4 regions of the Microbulbifer pacificus genome follow, and region 1 is predicted to be linked to each of the others. Evidence: predicted binding sites of a transcription regulator. Region 1 holds the regulator's gene; each other region holds the start of a gene.
What was found. The regulator sigma-54, encoded in region 1, starts transcription at its own class of promoters, with help from an activator protein. The targets are predictions, from matches to a motif close to TGGCACANNNNTTGCNNT.
Positions count from the first base shown of each region.

Region 2: the regulator sigma-54 is predicted to act here: its motif matches at 1,368-1,385, upstream of R5R33_RS13180 (NarK family nitrate/nitrite MFS transporter).
Region 3: the regulator sigma-54 is predicted to act here: its motif matches at 1,941-1,958, upstream of R5R33_RS03980 (HAD-IIB family hydrolase).
Region 4: the regulator sigma-54 is predicted to act here: its motif matches at 2,009-2,026, upstream of glnA (glutamate--ammonia ligase).

Region 1 covers NZ_CP137555.1:1,085,871-1,089,022, reverse strand. The annotation lists gene hpf (ribosome hibernation-promoting factor, HPF/YfiA family) at 1-209, opposite strand, end outside; gene R5R33_RS04920 (RNA polymerase factor sigma-54) at 390-1,874, opposite strand; gene lptB (LPS export ABC transporter ATP-binding protein) at 2,118-2,843, opposite strand; gene lptA (lipopolysaccharide transport periplasmic protein LptA) at 2,915-3,152, opposite strand, start outside.
Region 2 covers NZ_CP137555.1:3,072,607-3,075,758, reverse strand. The annotation lists gene R5R33_RS13190 (ANTAR domain-containing response regulator) at 1-9, shown strand, start outside; gene R5R33_RS13185 (CmpA/NrtA family ABC transporter substrate-binding protein) at 83-1,135, shown strand; gene R5R33_RS13180 (NarK family nitrate/nitrite MFS transporter) at 1,617-3,083, shown strand; gene R5R33_RS13175 (bifunctional protein-serine/threonine kinase/phosphatase) at 3,117-3,152, shown strand, end outside.
Region 3 covers NZ_CP137555.1:874,661-877,812, reverse strand. The annotation lists gene R5R33_RS03985 (glycosyltransferase family protein) at 1-991, opposite strand, end outside; gene R5R33_RS03980 (HAD-IIB family hydrolase) at 1,002-1,880, opposite strand; gene R5R33_RS03975 (glycine zipper 2TM domain-containing protein) at 2,163-2,900, opposite strand; gene sppA (signal peptide peptidase SppA) at 3,106-3,152, opposite strand, start outside.
Region 4 covers NZ_CP137555.1:2,418,626-2,421,777, reverse strand. The annotation lists gene R5R33_RS10460 (DUF4124 domain-containing protein) at 1-383, opposite strand, end outside; gene glnA (glutamate--ammonia ligase) at 540-1,943, opposite strand; gene thiI (tRNA uracil 4-sulfurtransferase ThiI) at 2,319-3,152, shown strand, end outside.

The sequences.
Region 1 (3,152 bases):
ATATCTTCCGATTCTGAATCCGCAAATACGTCCTTGCCGTTAACGTGAACCCGCGCTTCCGCTTTCTGGATCAGTTTGTCGACGGAAAGGATGACCTGGGTATTGGTGATCAGGTCGTGGTGGCGGGAGAGCTTGTCCAGCTTGGTCAGGCAGTAATCGCGAATGGCCGGGGTTACGTCTACATGGTGGCCACTGATGTTGATCTGCATGGATTTCTCCTCATCGGGTACAACACAATTTGGCTGCCCCCCGCACAGGGCGGCAACCCTACTAGGAAGTTCACCAGAATGGAAGGATACACTCGATTCCTGGGCATTGGTCGGGCAGAAATTGATCGAAAACGGCGCTTGCACAGAGGGAGTGTGACCGGCTGATCCGCTTCGGTCTATTTACACCAGTCGCTTGCGCTCGCTGGAAGAGGGAATGCCCATGGACTCGCGGTACTTGGCGACGGTGCGGCGCGCGACCTGAATGCCCTGTTTGTCCAGCTCCTGGGTGATCTTGTTGTCCGACAGCGGCTTGCGCGGTTGCTCTGCGTCCACCAGCTTGCGAATCAGCGCGCGGATGGCCGTGGAGGAGGCGTCCTCACCGGAGTCTGTGCTCACATGGCTGGAGAAAAAGTACTTGAGTTCGAATACGCCGCGGGGAGTGAGCATGTACTTTTGCGTGGTCACCCGGGAGATGGTGGATTCGTGCATGCCAATGGTCTCGGCAATATTGGCCAGTACCATCGGCTTCATCGCCTCCGGTCCCAGCTCGAAGAAACCCTGCTGTTTTTCGACGATGCAGCTCGCCACCTTGAGCAGCGTCTCGTGGCGGCTCTGCAAGCTTTTCAGAAACCAGCGGGCCTCCTGCAGGTTGTCGCGCAGATAATTGTTCTCAGTGGAGTTGTCCGCGCGGCGGATAAGCGCGGCGTAGGCATCGTTGATGCGCAGCTTGGGCGTGGTTTCCGGGTTCAGTTCCACTACCCAGCGCTGCTCGCGGCGGCTGACGATTACGTCCGGCACCACATACTGGGGCTCCTCGCCGCCAAAGGCCTCGCCGGGGTAGGGGGTGAGGGTCTGGATCAGGCGCATTACCTCGCCGAGCTGTGCCTCGCTCAGTCGGGTACGGCGACTCAGCTGGCGAAAGTCGCGTTTGCCCAGCAGGTCCAGGTGCTGGCCGACCACGGTCAAGGCCTGTGCCAGCCAGGGGGTGCTCTCCGGCAGCTGGCGCAGCTGTAGCAGCAGGCTCTCGCGCAGATCGCGGGCGCCGCAGCCCACCGGCTCAAACTGCTGGATGGTTTTCAGTACCGCCAGTATTTCTGCCACTTCGATCGCAAACGATTCCGCCAGATCCTCCAGATCGGTATCGAGAAAACCATTGGGGGCGATTGCGTCGATCAGCGCCTCGCCGATCAACTTGTCTTCTGCCGTCAGTGGAGTGAGATTCAGCTGCCACAGCAGGTGGTCCTGCAGGCTCTCCGCGGCGGCGTTGCGCTGTTCCAGCGCGTACTCTTCGCCGTCGCCACCAGAGTGACTGCTGTTGGTGTAAATATCGTCCCAGCGGGTGTCTACCGGCAGGTCTTCGGGGATGTCGCTGTTCCAGTCGCCATCGGCGGTGGACTCGCTCTCGCCCTCGCCGCCGAGGCCTTCGCGGCCGCTGTCGGCACTGTCCAGAGTCTGGCGCTCAATGGTGGCGGGGGTGTTCTGTTCCTGCAGATGTTCGCCGGCGTGCTCGTCAAAGTCCGATTCCAGCAGCGGGTTACTGTCGAGGGCAGACTGAATCTCCTGTTGCAGCTCCAGCGTCGACAATTGCAGCAGGCGGATGGCCTGTTGCAGTTGTGGCGTCATCGTCAGCGAAGTGCCGAGTTTTAACTGGAGTGACTGCTTCATAGGGGGAGTGTCGGCATAAAATTCTGGCGTTGCACCGCTGCGACACATTTGATGCTTGTGTCGGCGGCAGATTGCTCATCGCCTGCAGACTACCCCGGGGTAATTCGGAACACAAGTGGCAAGGGGCGCAGGAATAAGCAATAAGCGTGCCGAAAAAAATATCCGTCGCGATTGTCGCGGTCAGAATTGTGACAGGAATCGGTAATTGAAGGGTGAAATGCTGATGATTTCACCCATATAGGGTCAGATGGTGAACTCGTGTCCCAGATAGACGTCTTTCACCTGTTTGTTCTCGGCTACGTCTTTGGGGTCGCCGGAGGCGATGATGTGGCCCTCGCTGACGATGTACGCGGTCTCACAGATATCCAGGGTTTCACGCACATTGTGGTCGGTAATGAGCACGCCAATACCGCGGTCTCGCAGGTGGCGGATGATCTGCTTGATGTCGTTCACGGAGATGGGATCCACCCCGGCAAACGGTTCATCCAGCAATACAAACGCCGGATTGGTGGCCAGCGCGCGGGCGATCTCTACCCGACGTCGCTCGCCGCCGGACAGCGCCATGCCGAGGCTCTCGCGAATGTGGGTGATGTGGAATTCCTCGAGGAGTGATTCCAGTTGCTCCAGGCGCTGGTTGCGGTCGAGGTCTTTGCGGATCTCGAGAATAGCGAGGATGTTGTCCTCCACCGACAGGCGGCGGAACACCGATGCTTCCTGGGGCAGGTAGCCGATACCCTTGCGCGCGCGACCGTGCATGGACAGACCGGTAATATCTTCCTCGTCAATCATCACCTGACCGGCGTCGGCCTGTACCAGGCCGGCAATCATGTAAAAACAGGTGGTTTTGCCGGCGCCGTTGGGGCCGAGCAGGCCGACAACCTGGCCGCTGGAGACGCTCACGGATACATCTTGAACAACTTTGCGCTTTTTATACTGCTTGGCGAGATGTAGCGCTTTGAGCGTCGGCATAGTGAATTCCGGTAACTGCGCGGCTGTTTTGCCGCCTCTTTTGACTGTTCGGTTTGTATGGGGCGCGTAGATTACTGGCCGTCTTCCGCGGGGGTGGGCTCGGTTTTGGATTCGGGCTTCCAGATCATTTCCACCCGTTTCTTTTCCGACTGACCCTGGGCTTGCATCTGCTCGCTTTTGAGGTCGTAGTTGATGCGCTCTGCCGACAGTGTGTTGCCGTCGCGGTCCACGAACGCTTCGCCGCTGAGTTGCAGGGCGTCGCTACTCACCAGAAACTCGATGCGTTTCGCGCGGGCCTTGACCGGGTTG
Region 2 (3,152 bases), 2.0 Mb from region 1:
GTGAAATAGCAACCGAAGCATCCGCGAACATGGCGGCACACTAGCCGCAGAGCAAATTTATAAAGAATTCGAGAGCAAAACTGTGAGCAGCCTGCAAGTCGAAAAACCCAATTTGAAGCTTCTCTACCTGCGCCTGACCGACAGCGCGCCGCTGATCATTGCGCGCGAGCTGGGCCTGTTCGAGCGCCATGGGCTAAAGGTGGAACTGCAGCGGGAAACCTCCTGGGCCACCCTGCGCGACAAACTGATCGGTGGCGCTGCCGATGCTGCGTCCATTCTCGCGCCCATGCCTCTGACCCTGAAACAGACCCTGCCCCAGTGTGATGAGCAACTGTTGAGCGGCCTGATTCTCAGCTGCAATGGCAACGCCATCACCCTGTCGCGGACACTGTACGACAAACTCGACCCGAGCAAAGGCGACGCGGGCGCCGCCCTCAAGGCATATATCAGCAGCCGCGCTGGCGGCGACAAACCGCTGATCTTTGCCAGTGTCTACCCCTTTGCCAGCCACACCCTGCAACTGCGCCACTGGCTGTCCAGTGCCGGCATCAATCCCGATGCGGATGTGCGTATTGTGGTACTGCCGCCAGAGCAGATGGTGGAGCACCTGCGCCGCGGCGATATCGACGGCTATTGTGTCGGTGAGCCCTGGAACACCCTGGCCGTACAGGAAGGTATCGGCGTCATTGCCGCAACCAGCAATAGCCTGATGCCGGCGATGCCGGAAAAAGTGCTGGCGGTGACGCGCAGCTGGCACGAGGCCAACCCCGCCACCCACCTGGCGCTGCGCGCGGCGCTGCTGGACGCGTGTGGCTGGCTGTGTGATCGCGACCAGCGCCGGGATGCCGTGGGCATTCTCGCGCGCCCGGAATACCTCGACCTGCCGGAAGCGGCCATCGCCGCGTCCTTGAGCGACGAGCTGCTTGTCCACTTCGGGGAGGCGCCGCGCAAAAACCCAGGCTGGCACCTGTTCGCACATCCGCAGACAGACCACGGTCGCCCCACGGAAAAGAAAGCCCGCGAACTGCTGGCCCTGTGCAACGAAATCGCCCCTGTCGATGCCGATACCGCGGAAGTATTCCGCTCCGATCTCTACCAGCAGACCCTGGACTTTATCCGCCACAGCCAGTTGTAACAGGCCAGGGAAACCTGACGACAATGCCGGACTGTCGATCGCCAACTTAAGCAAGCGCCCTATGCCAGTGCAAAATCCTGTGCCCGCTGCGCTAAACAACCCAAAACGGGGCGCACTTGCGCGCTCCGCATACTCTCCCGTGTTCCGGTGCATGCGGCAGCGACGTCTTAGTTTCTCTAAACGCCCCAAAACACCTCATGTTCCCGCACCAGATTTTCACTTTGCCCAGATGTGGCACAGAAATTGAATATTCCATCCCGAGTCCGGTGAGTTTCTGTGCAACAGAAATAGCGTGGACTCGCCGTCGGGGCATAAAGGGAAGGGCCACAGGCCACCTGAAATAAAAATTCCGGCGAAGAAAAACCGAATATGCGGACATCGAAGTCCACCGGTACAGCCCAGGCTGTGCCTGTGGACTTTTTTTATGCCCGTAGGAAATGTGCAGAGAAATTGCCGACCTCAACCACAAGCAGGGAAAACCATGTCCAATGATTCGCTGAATCTATTGTCCTTCACGGGCAAAATCCGGGTTTTACACCTGACCTGGATCGCGTTTTTTATCACCTTCTTTGCCTGGTTCAACCACGCCCCCCTGCTGATGGCGATTGCCGACAGTCTGTCACTGACGTCCGAGCAAGTGAAAACCCTGCTGATCCTGAATGTGGCGCTGACCATTCCGGCACGGGTGATCATCGGCATGCTGACGGACAAATACGGTCCTCGTCTCACCTATTCGCTGCTCTTGGCCGTTGGCAGTATTCCCTGTTTTATCTTTGCGCTGGCGGACAACTTTACCCAGGCGGCGATTGGTCGCTTTCTGCTGGGATTTATCGGTGCCGGCTTTGTGGTCGGCATCCGTATGGTGTCCGAGTGGTTCCCGGCCAATCAATTGGGTACCGCCGAGGGAATCTACGGAGGCTGGGGTAATTTCGGCTCGGCCGCGGCGGCGATGACGCTGCCCATCATTGCGCTGCTGGTCGGCGGTGTCGACGGATGGCGCTACGCCATCGGCATTACCGGTGCCATTGCACTGGTATACAGCGTGATCTACTACCGCTCGGTAACCGACACTCCCAAGGGCGGCACCTATTTCAAGCCGAAAAAAATTGGCGGCATGGAGGTTTCCAGCCCATCGGATTTCGTACTGTTGCTGATCATGAAAGTGCCGATGTACGCGGCGCTGGCACTGCTGGCGTGGAAACTTTCACCGTCCGGCATCGGCATGCTGTCACAACCAGTCGTTGTTGCCATCTATGTTTCGCTTGCCGTGCTGTACGTACTCCACGCGAAGAAGAGTTACGACATCAATCGGGAAATTTTCGTCAAACTGCCGGAACCGATTCACCGCTATCGCTTCAAGCAGGTGGCGGTGCTGAATATCCTGTACTTCGCCACCTTCGGGTCGGAGCTGGCAGTGGTTTCCATGTTGCCGCTGTTTTTCTCGGAGACGTTTACCCTCGATCCGGTAAAAGCCGGCCTGCTGGCGTCGGCCTATGCGTTTATGAACCTGATGTCGCGTCCGGCCGGCGGGCTGATCAGTGATCGCTTCGGTCGCAAAAGCACACTGCTGATTTTGACCGCGGGGCTGGCACTGGGATATCTGGCGATGAGTATGATCAATGCCGAGTGGCCGCTGTATCTGGCGGTGGCCACAGCCATGGCGTGTTCTTTCTTCGTGCAGTCCGGTGAGGGTGCCGTGTTTGCCGTAGTGCCACTCATCAAGCGCCGGCTGACCGGGCAGATTGCGGGTATGACCGGGGCTTACGGGAATGTGGGCGCGGTGTTTTACCTGACGGTACTCAGCATGGTTTCCTACCAGACGTTTTTCCTGGTGATCGCGGGAACTGCCGTGCTGGGCTTTGTCACCTTGCTGTTCCTGGAAGAGCCGGAAGGCCAGATGGCGGAAGTCATGCCGGATGGCAGTGTGTCCCTGATCGACGTAGCCTGAGAAAACAGTTTGAACCAACTCTGCGAACCGCTCATGGCTGATCCCTGCAATTCTCTGCCCGATACGGAG
Region 3 (3,152 bases), 210 kb from region 1:
CGACAAAATCCAGCGCAACGCGAAAGTAAGTGGCCTTGATACTGCGGAAGGTCTCCGAGGAGAACACCGTGCCCTGGGTGGCCAGTTTGCGAAAAAAGGATTTGGCGATATCGATGGACATTTTCGACAGGCCACCGTGCTCGTCATCGAAGGACACGTCCTGGTGTTTGTGGTCGTAGGCGTGGGCGATGTCCACCTGGCACAGTCGGTTGGTGGAATAGTTGCGGTGCATCTCCGACAGTACGCCAATTTCCAGCCCCCAGTCGCTGGGAATGCGCAGGTCGTTGATTACATCGCGGCGGAAGGAAAACTCCCCGGCGAGGGAGTAGCGGAAGCTGTCCATGTACTCGAGGTATGCGGTGTGGCCGTAGATTTTTTTCAGGGTGCGGATCAGTGGCGTAACCAGCAAACGGCACACGCGACCGTTGATTTTTCCGTTGGCTACCCGGGAGTAATAGCCTTTGCAGAATTCGTAATTGAAGTTGGGGTTGGCCACCGGGTAGAACAGGCGCGCCAGCATCATGCGGTCGTAGGTGACGATGTCACAGTCGTGCAGCGCGATGGCCTCACCGCGGCGGGAGGCGAGGATGTAGCCGAGGCAATACCAAACGTTGCGGCCCTTGCCAGCCTCTTTGGGGGCGAGGCCGTCGCGCTGCAGCTGTGCGTCCAGTTCGCGCAGGCGCGGGCCGTCGTTCCACAGCACCCGCACATGCTGCGGCAGTACACTGAACTGTTTGAGCGCATCGCGGTACTGGGATTCATCGGCGCGGTCGAGGCCGATTACGATCTCCGAGAGGTAGGGTACTTCGGCGAGAATTTCGAGAATTCGCGGCAGCGCCTCGCCTTCGAGTTCCGAGTAGAGCGAGGGCAGCAGCAGTGACATGGGGCGCTGTTGCGAAAAGCGGATCAGGTCCGCTTCCATATCTTCGAGGCTGCGGTTGGACAGGTTGTGCAGGGTCGTGATGTCGCCATTCTGGAAAAAGTCGGTCACGTTGTGCTTCCTATTTTGCGTTCGATAAATACCCGCTCTGCTCAGGACGGGAGAAAATTTCCTGTATCGCCTCCGCCCAGCCCTGGGGGCCGATGTTGCGGCTGATGATGACATCGGGGTGGTGTGCCAATTGTTTTGATGGATGGGGCGGTGGGTGTGCGGGTGAGCGCACGATAATGGCGATGTCCGCGACGCTCAGCATGTCGAGGTCGTTGGGACCGTCGCCGCTGGCAATGAGGCAACACGTGCGCTCGCTGTAGTGCTGGTAGATCTGTTTAAGCAACGTCGTCGCAGCACCCTTGTCGGTCTGTCCCAGAAGATGCAGGAAGCGTCCGCCTTGCAGGGTCGCGAACCCGGCGGCGTTGGCGCGCTCAATAAATGCGTGTTTCTGCGTTTCGTCACCCTGCCACAGCAGCGGCTCGGAGTAATCCCGCCGGTTGGCCTTTTCCGCTTGCGCGAGGGTGAGCCCGGTGGCGGCGACAATTTCTGCCGCGGAGGCGTTGGCAAAATTGAGGTAGGGCGCGCTATAGCTGTCGCTGTCGTGGCGGAGGAAATCGAGAATACTGCGGCGGGTTGCACCGGGCTCCAGCACCCAGTAACCCAACTCATCGCGGGCGCATTCCGGTCTCTCCGGGAAATAGCCCTGGGGAATAAAGATCGCCGAGCCATTTTCGCTGATGAACGGGTGGCGGTTGTGCAGGGAGTCCCGCAGTGCCAGCATTTCATCGCGGGTTTTACTGCTGTTCAGAATGACCGGGATACCGGCGGCTTCCAGCTGCTGCAGGGTGCGGTCTGCGGCGCTGTGGGAATAGCTGTAGTGGTCGAGAAGTGTGCCGTCCAGGTCGGTGGCGACAAGCCATTGCGCCCGAGGCTGCATTACTTTCGTCATTCTTATCCGTGTGTTGATTCACTGTCGACGCTGTAAATGTGTGCGTCGTTATCGTTAGCTAATCCAAAAATAGTGCCAGTCGCGGAAAAGTGAGCCACGGCGGTGCCTGCGCAGGTCGGATTGGCGCCCGCTTTGTGCTTTAGCGCTTCAATGTGGGGAGCGGATTGGGCGGGAGCGAAAGTGTTGCACCAAGCTGGTGCGCCTGTCGGTTGGGATGTTCTGTGGGGGTAAATCGCGAGCGCGATATGCCGCCGGCGCTGGGCCGGCGGCACAGGGTTTACATCAGTTGGCGCGAACCCAGGTTCCATTCGGTTGGCGACAGGCGACCGCCTGGGTGCTGCGGGAATCCCCGCTGACGTCATAGCCCGCGGTGTAAGAGCGGCAATATTGATCGCCACGCTGTTCAACCGCGCCAGGGACCACGGTGTAGTTTTCACCGCCCTGCGCATTCTGCCAGCTGATGCTTTCGCCCTCGGGGGCGAATTCCAGCGCCTGGGCGATACAGGCCTGGTTGCTCTGGTCCATACGGCGGCCCACTTCGCCGCCAATCAGCACACCGGCGATGGCGCCGCCGATAGTCGCCGCAGTGTTGCCGCGACCACTGCCGACCTGGTGGCCGATCACGCCGCCGATGAGGCCGCCGAGCACGCTGCTCACCTTGTTATTGCCACAGCTGGTACCCGATGTCTGCGCGGTGGGGCGCCATTCCGGACGGTACTCCGGTTCCTGCACCTGCTGGTTGAACCACGGTGGCAGGACCACAACACGTACGCCGCCGTCGTGGTGATGGTGGTTATCTGCGTAGCGCGGGGCCCGGCAGGTGCGCTCCTCTTTGTAATCGCCGCGGTCGTTCCACTTGCGTTCGACCCGGCAGTTACCGTCCCAATACACTTCTTTCTGCTCGTGTTTGTGGTGCTTGTCGTGCTTCTTCCAGCCGCGGCCTTCGGGCGGATCGGCATACAGTGACATCGACAGGCTGCCACACAGCAGGGCGGCGACGGCGGTAGAGAGTGCTTTCATTGTTCGGTTCCCGTGACGGTTACTTACTTTTGATATGGTTTCCGTTATGGCGTGAATACTATCAATCGCCTTCTGAACCGTAAGTGAATCGGTCTACGTTCCTGATCACAAAAGGTGGAGGAATGTGGGGATACCGAGGGGCAGGGCAGGAGAGGCGCCCGCTAGCACGCAGGAATTGCGACCAACGGGCACGGGTATGGAGGAATCAGGGCGCTACACAGCTCATGCAGCGTACGTATAGCGCGCGGGGGT
Region 4 (3,152 bases), 1.3 Mb from region 1:
ACCTGCAGCACGATAAAGCGCTGCCCCGGCGGGATGGTGGCATCGTTGGACGGGCTGACGATGGCGAAATTCACCGGCCCCAGGTCGCCGCGATCCTCGTCACTGCGGGGGGACAGCTTGCGCACCGGCAGGGGCACGGGCAGCGCAATCGGCTGCACGTTGGTGGGGCCTATCTTGACCTTCTCCGCCCTGGAACCCGCGGGTGCGGTATCACTGAACGTGACCCGACCGTCGGGACCGACGATCTTGTAGACACTGGTGCCACTGGAGGATTTGTCATCCTCCGCACCCGATTGCGCGCCCGAATCCTGCAGCGCCATCGCCGGCACCGCCAGCACCAATACCAGCGGGAGCAACCATTTTTTGATGGACCATTTGTTCATGGGCAATCCTGCCTCACTTTTTGTGTTCTGTTGCAATGCTAAGGCTAGCCATCTGCGTCGCAAAAAAAAAGCCCACACCGAAGTGCGGGCTTTCTCGTCATCTTTGCGCCGCCCTCATATCAAAAGCCGGGGCGGTGCCGCGATGATACCTGCGAATTAGCAGGAGTAGTACATTTCGAACTCGACCGGGTGAGTGGTCATGTTCACACGCTGTACTTCGTCACGCTTCAGGGCGATGAAGGCGTCGATGGCGTCGTCAGTGAATACGCCACCCTCGGTCAGGAAGGCGCGGTCCTGATCCAGTGCGTCCAGGGCCTGTTCCAGGCTGGAAGCAACGGTCGGGTACTCGGCCAGCTCTTCCGGCTCCAGGTCGTACAGATCTTTGTCCGCCGGGTCGCCGGGGTGGATCTTGTTCTTCACGCCGTCGAGACCAGCCATCAGCAGTGCAGCGAAGGCCAGGTAGGGGTTGGCGATCGGGTCCGGGAAGCGGGTTTCGATACGCTTGCCTTTCGGGCTCGGCACAAACGGAATGCGGATGGACGCAGAGCGGTTGCGCGCGGAGTAGGCCAGGATTACCGGTGCTTCGAAGCCAGGAACCAGACGCTTGTAGGAGTTGGTGCCCGGGTTACAGATGGCGTTCAGAGCGCGCGCGTGCTTGATGATACCGCCGATGTAGAACAGGGCAGTTTCAGACAGGCCAGCGTAGGCGTCACCGGCGAACTGGTTCACGCCGTCCTTGCTGAAGGACTGGTGTACGTGCATACCGGAACCGTTGTCACCTACCAGCGGCTTGGGCATGAAGGTGGCGGTTTTGCCGTAAGCGTGGGCCACGTTGTGCACCGCGTACTTCAGGATCTGAACTTCGTCAGCCTTTTTGGTCAGGGTGTTGGCGCCAACGCCGATTTCACACTGGCCAGCGGTACCCACTTCGTGGTGGTGTACTTCAATTTCCAGACCCATCTGCTCCATCGCGGCACACATGGCAGCGCGGATGTCGTGCAGGGAGTCGACGGGCGGAACCGGGAAGTAGCCGCCTTTAATGCCCGGACGGTGACCCATGTTGCCTTCGGCATAGCTGGCGCCAGAAGACCAGGCCGCTTCCTGGGAGTTGATCTTGTAGAAGGCGCCGCCCATTTCGGCACCCCAGGTGATGTCGTCAAATACGAAGAACTCGGGCTCCGGGCCCATCAGAACCTTGTCACCGTAACCGGTGGACTTCAGGTATTCCTCGGCGCGCATGGCGATGGAACGCGGGTCGCGCTCGTAGCCCTGACCGGTGATCGGGTCAACGATGTTACAGCGAATGATAACGGTCGGCTCGTCGGTGAACGGATCCAGGAATGCGGTATCGTCAACCGGCATCAGAACCATGTCGGATTCGTTAATGCCCTTCCAGCCAGCGATGGAGGAACCATCGAACATCTTGCCTACTTCGAAGAACTCGCCGTTCACTTCCTTAGAAGGAATGGAAACGTGTTGTTCCTTACCTTTGGTATCAGTGAAGCGCAGGTCTACCCATCTGGCTTCGCTCTCTTTGATCAGTTCGAGCGTCTTTGACATTGCAGTCCTCCAAGAATGAAAAAGTTATGTGTCGCGCCAATTCGCTTTATCTTGTGGCAACAGTAAAAGCAAGGAGTGTGCCAAATTGGGGCAAACTGACTGTGGGCGATGACTGGCGTGCTGAATACGGCGGCAGTGGCCCAATTTGGGACAAAACTGGCCGGGCAATTCCCAGGACAACCCCAAGATAGTCCCAACATTGGTGCTTTCAAACCGCAATATGCACCAATTAAGGGCTGAGAAGTCACGTTAAGCACCAATTTGGTGCCGCAAGCAAATTCCCAGTGGCGAGTTTATAATTCGCCACCTTTGCCGGGAAGCGGTGTACGCGTTCCCGGCTCACATTTCTGTCAATCGCGGTTCTGGCACATCCCTATGCACTTCGTCGTCAAGTTTTTCCCAGAGATCACCATCAAGAGCAACCCGGTACGCAAGCGCATGTCGCGACAGCTTGCGGACAACCTGCGCAAACTGCTGCGCGGGGTCGATGACCGCATCCAGGTGCGCAAGGACTGGGAAAAAATTGATGTGATCGCGCCGGACGCCGTAGCCCACCTCTCCGACCGCATTGAAGAGGTGCTGGCGCACACCCCCGGCATCGCCAACTTCGCGCGGGTACAGCAGTTCCCCCTGGGCGACATGGACGACATGTACCAGAAGACCCTGTCGGTGTGGGGCGACAAGCTCAGCGGCAAAACCTTCTGCGTGCGGGCCAAGCGTACCGGCAAGCACGACTTCCAGTCCCTCGAGGTGGAGCAGTACGTGGGCGGCGGCCTCAACATGAATACGGACGCCGCCGGGGTGAAACTGAAAAACCCCGATATCACCGTGAAACTGGAAATCCGCCACGACAAGCTGAATGTGATCGAGCAGCTGCACCAGGGCCTCGGCGGCTTCCCGCTCGGCACCCAGGACCCGGTGATCTCGCTGGTCTCTGGCGGCTTCGATTCCACCGTGGCGAGTTATTTGACCATCAAGCGCGGTATCCGCACCCACTACCTGTTCTTCAACCTGGGTGGGCGCCAGCACGAGCTGGGGGTAAAGGAAGTGGCGTTCTACCTGTGGGAAAAATACGGCGCCTCGCACCGGGTGAAATTCATCACCGTGCCATTTGACGAAGTCGTGGCCGAGATCCTCGAGCGCATCGACGACTCCTACATGGGCGTGACCCTGAAGCGCATGATGCTGCGCGCGGGCTCGGTGATCGCC